2 regions of the Streptomyces sp. NBC_01264 genome follow, and region 1 is predicted to be linked to the other one. Evidence: riboswitches for the same ligand, from Rfam matches in the RefSeq annotation. Region 1 holds a riboswitch; the other holds the start of a gene.
The links. A riboswitch is a leader RNA that binds a small molecule or an ion and turns the genes downstream of it on or off. The one in region 1 is predicted to bind ZMP and ZTP.
Positions count from the first base shown of each region.

Region 2: linked by a shared signal. The riboswitch ahead of OG435_RS40230 (bifunctional 5,10-methylenetetrahydrofolate dehydrogenase/5,10-methenyltetrahydrofolate cyclohydrolase) and the one ahead of glyA (serine hydroxymethyltransferase) in region 1 are both predicted to bind ZMP and ZTP.

Region 1 covers NZ_JAPEOX010000001.1:5,953,587-5,957,991, reverse strand. Annotated here, with positions in the region: gene trpS (tryptophan--tRNA ligase) at 1-640, opposite strand, end outside; gene glyA (serine hydroxymethyltransferase) at 1,022-2,302, opposite strand; ZMP/ZTP riboswitch at 2,338-2,428, opposite strand; gene rocD (ornithine--oxo-acid transaminase) at 2,538-3,743, shown strand; gene OG435_RS27965 (glutathionylspermidine synthase family protein) at 3,758-4,405, opposite strand, start outside.
Region 2 covers NZ_JAPEOX010000002.1:1,591,782-1,596,186, forward strand. Annotated here, with positions in the region: gene OG435_RS40220 (MAB_1171c family putative transporter) at 1-146, shown strand, start outside; gene OG435_RS40225 (peptide MFS transporter) at 172-1,710, opposite strand; gene OG435_RS40230 (bifunctional 5,10-methylenetetrahydrofolate dehydrogenase/5,10-methenyltetrahydrofolate cyclohydrolase) at 1,847-2,737, opposite strand; ZMP/ZTP riboswitch at 2,765-2,872, opposite strand; gene OG435_RS40235 (class I SAM-dependent methyltransferase) at 2,963-3,724, shown strand; gene OG435_RS40240 (RNA polymerase sigma factor) at 3,938-4,405, shown strand, end outside.

The DNA of each region.
Region 1 (4,405 bases):
GGAGGTTGATCAGACCCTTGGGCGAGGAAGCCGACTTCGACATCTTGATCGCCGGGTCCTGGAGGTCGTAGATCTTCGCGACCTCCTTGACGATGTGCGCGGCGGGGAGGGTGAAGGTCTGCCCGAAGCGCTGGTTGAAGCGCTCGGCCAGGTCCCGGGTCAGCTCGATGTGCTGCCGCTGGTCCTCGCCGACGGGGACGGCGTTCGCCTGGTAGAGCAGGATGTCGGCGACCTGGAGGATCGGGTACGTGAACAGGCCGACGGTGGCGTTGTTGGCGCCGCCCTTCGCGGACTTGTCCTTGAACTGGGTCATCCGGCTGGCCTCGCCGAACCCGGTGATGCAGTTCATCACCCAGCCGAGCTGCGCGTGCTCGGGCACGTGGCTCTGGATGAAGAGCGTGCAGCGCTCGGGGTCGAGACCGGCGGCGAGGAGCTGTGCGGCGGACAGCCGGGTATTGGCGCGCAGATCCTTCGGATCCTGCGGCATGGTGATCGCGTGCAGGTCGACGACCATGTAGAAGGCGTCGTGCGTCTCCTGGAGGGCGACGTACTGCCGGATGGCTCCGAGGTAGTTCCCGAGGTGGAACGAACCGGAGGTGGGCTGGATGCCGGAGAGCGCGCGAGGACGATCAGAAGCCATGGCCCCATTCTCTCAGGTGCGACACGGGGCTCGGCCCCGCCACTGGCCGGAACCGGGCGGGTCGCCCCCGGCCCGCCCGTCCCCCGCCCGGGTACCCGGCGGTAGCGCGCCGTCCGGATCTTGCCCCGGCCGAGCGACCGCTTTCCGCCGAGGTCCGGGGGGTGCCGCTGCGCGGCACTTCGCGGGCACCGCCCGCACCCGCGCCTCAAACGCCGGCGGGGCTGAATTTTCGCCGGCGTCGGCCATATCCAGCCCCGCCGGCGTTTGAGGCGCGGGGTCTGGGGCGGAGCCCCAGGGGGTCCGGGCGCAGCCCGGGGAACGGTGGAAGGGCGGGTAGGGGATCCAGCCCCGCAGGGACCGGACCCCCCACCCGGGGGGGGATCAGGCGATCGGGAGGCCCGGGGCCGGGAAGGCGGCCATGAGGTCGGCGACCTCGGCGCGGATCACGGCCAAGGCCGCCTCGTCACCCTTGGCCGCCGCGGAGACCGCGTCAGAGATCCAGTCGGCGACCACCGGCATGTGCTCCGCACGAAGCCCCCGCGAGGTCAGCGACGGCGTACCGATCCGGATCCCCGACGGGTCGAACGGCTTGCGCGGGTCGAACGGCACCGTGTTGTAGTTCACGACGATCCCCGCCCGGTCCAGCGCCTTCGCCGCGATCTTCCCGGACACCGACTTCCCGGTGAGGTCGATCAGGATCAGGTGGTTGTCCGTACCGCCCGACACCAGATCGAAGCCCCGCTCCAGCAGAGCCGCGGCCAGCGCCTTCGCATTGGCCACGACCGCGTGCGCGTACGACACGAACGAGGGCTGCGCCGCCTCGTGGAGCGCCACCGCGATTCCGGCCGTCGTCTGGTTGTGCGGGCCGCCCTGGAGGCCGGGGAAGACCGCCTTGTCGATGGCCTTCGCGTGCTCCTCGCGGCACATCAGCATCGCGCCGCGCGGCCCGCGCAGGGTCTTGTGGGTGGTCGTCGAGATCACGTCCACGTGACCCGCCGGGGAGGGGTGCGCCCCGCCCGCGATCAGGCCGGCGATGTGCGCCACGTCGGCGACGAGCACCGAGCCCGCCTCCTTCGCGATCGACGCGAAGGCCTCGAAGTCGATCGTGCGCGGGAGCGCCGTACCGCCGCAGAAGATCAGCTTGGGCCGCTCCGCCAGCGCGAGGTCCCGTACGGCGTCGTAGTCGATGAGACCGGTCTCCGCCTGGACCCCGTACTGCACGCCGCGGAACCAGGAGCCCGTCGCCGAGACCCCCCAGCCGTGCGTCAGGTGCCCGCCCATCGGCAGCGCCATGCCCATCACCGTGTCGCCCGGCTTCGCGAAGGCCAGGTACACCGCGAGGTTGGCGGGCGAGCCGGAGTACGGCTGCACGTTGGCGTGGTCGACTCCGAAGAGGCCCTTCGCCCGCTCCACGGCCAGTGCCTCGATGCGGTCGATGTTCTGCTGGCCCTCGTAGTAGCGGCGGCCCGGGTAGCCCTCGCTGTACTTGTTCTGCAGCACCGTGCCGGAGGCCTCCAGCACGGCGGAGGACACGTAGTTCTCGCTCGGGATGAGGCGGAGGGTCTCCGCCTGGAGGGTCTCCTCGGCGGCGACGAAGGACGCCAGCTCGGGGTCGGTGGCGAGCAGGGCGGGGTGGCGGTACGGGTGGTGGTTCGCGCTCATGGCGGTTCCTCCGGGGTCGATGTCGGATCTCGTCCCCGCGAGGCCCAGGCGAGCGGCCCTGTGTGCGGTCGTGCGCGCACGGCTCCCCCGGAGTTGGTTCTCCGTGCGCCAGTCGCCGTGCGTGTCCGACACCTTAGCGGGCGCGCCGCCGGAAAGGTTTCTCCGTCCGCGATGCGAGCGAGGATGGAGGGTGACGCCACCCTCGTCACCGGCTTGACGGACGATCGGAGACCCCGTGTCGACAACTGCTGATGCCATCCGCTCCGCCGACGCGCACAGCGCGCACAACTACCACCCCCTGCCCGTCGTCGTCGCCACCGCCGAGGGCGCGTGGATGACCGACGTGGAGGGGCGCCGCTACCTCGACATGCTCGCGGGCTACTCCGCCCTGAACTTCGGCCACGGCAACCGCCGGCTGCTCGACGCCGCCCGCGCCCAGCTGGAGCGGGTCACCCTGACCTCCCGCGCCTTCCACCACGACCGCTTCGCGGACTTCTGTACCGAGCTCGCGGCGCTGTGCGGCAAGGAAGCGGTCCTGCCCATGAACACCGGTGCGGAGGCCGTGGAGACGGCGGTGAAGACCGCCCGCAAGTGGGGGTACGAGGTCAAGGGCGTACCGGACGGCCACGCCAAGATCGTGGTGGCGGCCGACAACTTCCACGGCCGCACGACGACCATCGTGTCGTTCTCCACCGACCACGACGCCCGCGACCACTTCGGTCCGTACACCCCCGGCTTCGAGATCGTCCCGTACGGGGACCTCACCGCCCTCGCCCACGCCGTCACCTCCAACACCGTCGCCGTGCTCCTGGAGCCGATCCAGGGTGAGGCCGGGGTGCTCGTGCCGCCCCCCGGATACCTGAAGGGCGTACGGGAACTGACGCGCGAGCGGAACGTCCTGTTCATGGCCGACGAGATCCAGTCGGGCCTGGGCCGCACCGGGAAGACCTTCGCGTGCGAGCACGAGGGGGTCGTCCCCGACGTGTACATCCTCGGCAAGGCGCTGGGCGGCGGGGTCGTTCCGGTGTCGGCGGTGGTGGCCGACCTCGACGTGCTCGGCGTGTTCAAGCCGGGCGAGCACGGCTCCACCTTCGGCGGCAACCCGCTGGCCTGCGCCGTCGCCCTGGAGGTCATCGCGATGCTGCGCACCGGCGAGCACCAGCAGCGCGCCACCGAACTCGGCGACCACCTGCACCGGGAGCTGAACCTGCTGGTCGGCGGCGGTGCGGTGACCGCCGTACGGGGCCGCGGGCTGTGGGCGGGCGTGGACATCGACCCGTCGCGCGGCACCGGCCGGGAGATCTCCGAGAAGCTGATGGAGCTCGGGGTGCTGGTCAAGGACACCCACGGGTCGACCATCCGCATCGCGCCGCCGCTGGTGATCTCCAAGGAGGACCTGGACTGGGGGCTGGACCAGCTCAGGTCGGTCCTCGGCGCCTGACGGGTCCGGGCCCCCTAGAGGATGACGTGGGGCAGGAAGCGGGCGTACTCGTCCGTGACCGGCCCCGCCGATTCGCGGATGCCGAGGCCCGCCGACTCGTCCTCGACGACCCACGCGCCGAGCACCACCCGGTTGCCGTCGAAGTCGGGCAGCGGGGCGAGGCCCTGGAAGACGTAGGTCTCGTCCTCCTCCGGTGCGAACGGCTCGCCGCCGACCGGGTGCAGGGTGACGCCCGCGCCCTCCCGCCCCAGCAGCGGCTTCGCCGCGTAGCCGGTGGTGGTGGCGAGTTCGCGCGGGCCGTCCAGGTAGGCGGGCAGCAGGTTCGGGTGCTCGGGGAAGAGCTCCCACAGGACCGCCAGCAGCGCCTTGTTGGAGAGCAGCATCTTCCACAGGGGCTCGATCCAGGTGGTGGTGCCGGAGCCGCCGCCGTGGTCGTACGTGCCGAGGACCTGCGGGGCGAACTCGTCGGTGGCCAGCCACTCCCACGGGTAGAGCTTGAAGATCGCGCGGATGAAGCCGAGCTTCTCGTCCACGAACCGGCCGGACAGGCTGTCCCAGCCGATCCGCTCCACCGACAGCTCCCGGGTCTCCAGGCCGGCCTGCTCGGCGGTCTCCTGGAGGTAGGCGACCGTCATCAGGTCCTCGCCGAGCTCGTCGGTCTC
Region 2 (4,405 bases), on a different contig from region 1:
GCCAGGAGACCGCACCCGCGGCCGAGGCCCGCCCCGACTCCCCGGGCCCGTACCGTCTGGACTCCCGCCCGCTGACCGAGCTGGCCCACGCGTTCCAGACCTCCCCGATCGTGGCCAGGGCCCGCGACGGGGCCGCGCGCTCCTGACCGCGGGCCCCGTGCGCCGCTCCGGTCAGGCCGCGACCGCCACCGCCTCGCGGCTCGCGGCCGCCTCACCCGTGAGGACCTTGAGCCGCTTGGTGAAGAAGACCATCACCGCGCCGGCCGCGATCACCATGGCGCCCTGCCACAGGAAGTTCCAGCTCTGCCCGATGACCGCGTCGAGCCGGGGCAGCTGGGCCCCGATCGCGTCTCCGGTGGCGGCGGCGAGGAACCAGACGCCCATCATCTGGTTGGTGAAGGCCCGCGGGGCCAGCTTCGTGGTGACCGAGAGGCCCACCGGGCTCAGGCACATCTCGCCCATCACCTGGATCACGTACACGCCCACCAGCCACATCAGCGAGACCTTGACCCCGCTGGAGGCGATGGCCGCGGCGCCCGACATGACCACGAAGGAGGCGCCGGTCAGCAGCAGGGCCAGGCCGAACTTGAAGGGGGTGCTCATGTGCTTGCCCCGGCGCACCCAGAAGGCGGCGAAGACGGGGGCCAGGATGATCACGAACAGCGAGGGCAGCGACTGGGTCCAGCTCGCCGGGATGTGCCAGCCGAGCAGGGACAGGTCGGTCTTCTGGGCGGCGAACATGTTCAGCTCGTTGCCCATCTGGTCGTAGACCAGCCAGAACAGCGTGGCGGCCAGGAAGAGCCAGACGTAGGCCCGCAGCCGGGTCTTCTCGACCCGGTCGATCTTGGGGCTGCGGTACATCGAGAGCAGGACGCCCGCCGGGACCACCACGGCGACGATCGTCAGCACGAAGGTGATGTTGTCTATGTTCAGCGCGTGCGAGGCGGCCAGCAGGGTGATCAGTACGGCGGTGAAGACCAGGCCGTACGCGGAGGACCTGCGCACCTTGGCCCGCTCGGCGGGGGTGAGCCGGACCACGGGCTCCGTGCGCAGCTGCTCCGACAGGCGGCGGCCGCCGAGGACGTACTGGACCAGGCCGAGGGCCATGCCGACGGCGGCGGCGCCGAAGCCGAGGTGCCAGTTGACCTCCTCGCCGAGGTAGCCGACGACGAGCGGGGCGATGACGGCGCCCAGGTTGATGCCCATGTAGAAGATCGAGTAGCCGGCGTCGCGCCGCTGGTCGTCGTCGGCCGCGTACAGCCGGCCGACCAGCGCGGAGATGTTCGGCTTGAGCAGTCCGGTGCCGATGACGATGAGGACCAGGCCGGGCCAGACGAAGACCGGGTTCGGGACGGCCATCAGGACGTGGCCGGCCATGATGACCACGCCGCCCCACAGGACGGCCCTGCGGGCGCCGAGGAACCGGTCGGCGATCCAGCCGCCGGGCAGCGCCAGCAGCGAGATCATGGCCATGTAGACGCCTTCCACGGCCTCCGCGGTGCCCTCGTGGAGTCCCATGCCCCCGTGGCCGCGGGAGGCGGCGAGGAAGTGCACGAGGATGGCGACCATGCCGTAGAGGCTGAAACGCTCCCACAGCTCGGCGAGGACGAGGGTGGCGAGCCCGCGCGGGTGGCGCTTCCCGCCCACCACCGCCGCGCCCGGTCCTGCGTCCGGTGCTGCGTCCGACGCCGGGGGCTTGTGCATATCCATCGAAGGCTTCACATATTCAGTGGAGCCCTGTCGCGCGGGTCCCGGAACGTCCTTTCGGCCTGTTACCGCGGGAAACGGAACGCCCCGGACCGAAGGGCCCGGGGCGTTCGTCGTACCGGAGGGAGCGAGGCGCGGGTCAGAGGTCCGCGAGGGCCAGACCGGCCTGCGCGGCGGCGGCCTGGACGGTCTGCTCCAGCAGCACCGCGATGGTCATCGGGCCGACGCCGCCGGGGACCGGGGTGATCAGGGAGGCGCGGGCGGCGGCCGACTCGAAGTGGACGTCGCCGACGTTGCCCTCGTTGTAGCCGGCGTCCAGGACCACGGCGCCCGGCTTGATGTCCTCGCCGCGGATGAACTCGGCCTTGCCCACGGCGGCGACCAGCACGTCGGCCTTGCGGACGATGGACGGCAGGTCCACGGTGCGGGAGTGGCAGTAGGTGACGGTGGCGTTCTGCTCCAGCAGCAGCATCCCGGCGGGCTTGCCCAGGATCGCGCTGCGGCCGACGACCACGGCGTGCTTGCCGGTCAGGTCCACGTCGTAGGCCTCCAGCAGCCGCATGATGCCGCCGGGGGTGCAGGAGACGAAGCCCGGCAGTCCGAAGCCCATGGCTGCGAAGGAGTGCATGGTGACCCCGTCGACGTCCTTCCCCGGGGCGATGGCCTCGAAGGCGGCGCGCTCGTCGATGTGGTGCGGGACGGGGTGCTGGAGCAGGATGCCGCTGATCTCCGGGTCCTCGGAGAGCGCGGTCAGGGTGGCGACGAGCTCCTCGGTGGTCGTCGCGGCCGGCAGCTCCACGTGGCGGGAGGTGATCCCGGCCTTGGCGCAGCGGTTCTGCTTCATCCGGACGTAGGTGACGGACGCGGGGTCCTCGCCCACCAGCACGGTGGCCAGACAGGGTGCGGTACCGGTGCGCTCGGTGATCTTCGCGGCGTACTCGGCGGTCTGCTCGGAGATGCGGCGGGCGAGGGCGGTGCCGTCCATCAGCGTGGCGGTCCGTGCCTGTTGGGCGGTCGTCTGAAGTGTCATCGGGGCTCCTGGCGTCGCTACGGGATCGCGGTTCGCCCAGGCGCGCGGCAGTCGGCGTACGGGATGCGGGATGCGGGTGTACGCCGGGCCGCTCCCCGGTGGTGATCCACCCGAACGCCAGTCACGGCCCGCCGTAAGTGTAAGCGAACCCCCGCGGGGCCCGGTGCGGGCCCCGCGCCCGGCAATCGGGTGGATGACCGGGCCCGGACCTGGGACGATCGAGGGATGACGCGTACTTTCGACCACCTCGTCGCGGAAGCGGAATCCGTCTCCGTGGACGGCTGGGACTTCTCCTGGCTCGACGGCCGCGCCACCGAGCAGCGTCCCTCCTGGGGCTACCAGCGCCTCCTGGCCCGGCACCTGGCGCGGGTCGGCTCCGCCCTGGACATCCAGACCGGAGGCGGGGAGGTGCTCGCCGGAGCCGGGCCCCTGCCGCCGCTGACGGTGGCCACCGAATCGTGGCCGCCGAACATCGACAAGGCGACAAAGCTGCTGCACCCGCTCGGCACGGTGGTGGTCGCGGACTCCGACGAGCCGCCACTGCCGTTCGGCGACGAGGCCTTCGAGTTCGTCTCCAGCCGGCATCCGGTGACGGTCTGGTGGGAGGAGATCGCGCGGGTGCTGAAGCCCGGTGGCACGTACTTCTCCCAGCAGGTCGGGCCGGCGAGCGTTTTCGAGCTCGTGGAGTACTTCCTGGGCCCGCAGCCCGAGGAGGTCCGGCGGGGCCGGCACCCCGACGACGCGGTCGCCGGGGCCACGAAGGCGGGGCTGGAGGTGGTCGATCTGCGCTCCGAGCGGCTTCGGACCGAGTTCCACGACATCGGAGCCGTGATCTACTTTCTGAGGAAGGTGATCTGGATGGTGCCGGGCTTCACGGTCGGGCAGCATCGGGACCGATTGCGCGAGCTGCACGAACAGATCGCGCACGAGGGCCCGTTCGTCGCTCACACCGCCCGCTTTCTCATCGAAGCCCGCAAAACGGGCTGACAAAACGGGCGGACGCGACCACCCGCGACCGGCTCCCCGGTCACGGCGTGGCGCAGGTCACTCAATTCAGCGCGTAACGAATCTACTCGGGCATGCGATGAACCGACAGGTGTCCTCGTGCGGCCCGGAATACAGCCCCCCCTCGGGTCTGTTTCCCGAGTTCGCGCGATGATGTCCCGCCACCCCTTATCTGTTCGCAACGAGAGGCTCCTTGTGTCGCTCAGCCCGTCCCGTACGTTCCCCACGGAAATCGCCGAATCAGAGGCCCTGGTCGCGCTTGTCGAGCGCGGCCGCGAGCAGGGTCACATCAACGGTGATGACGTGCGCCAGGCCTTCGAGGCCGGCCGCATCCCGGTGGACCAGTGGAAGCGGGTCCTGCGCAGCCTGAACCAGGTCCTGGACGAGGAGGGCGTCGCGCTGCACGTGAGCGCCGCCCCCGCCACGAAGGCTCCCGCCAAGAAGGTGCGCAAGGCGGCCGCCGCCCCGGCGCGCGTCGCCAAGAAGGCCGCTGCCCCGCCGCGCCTCATCGGTGCGCGCAAAACGGCCGCCACCACCCCCGCCGCGGCGATATCCGACCCGTCGGCCTCCGGGACCGAGGAGGAGGTGGTGGCCGAGGCCGCCGCCGCGCCCAAGAAGCGGACGGTCAAGAAGGCCGCCGTCAAGAAGACCGCCGTGAAGAAG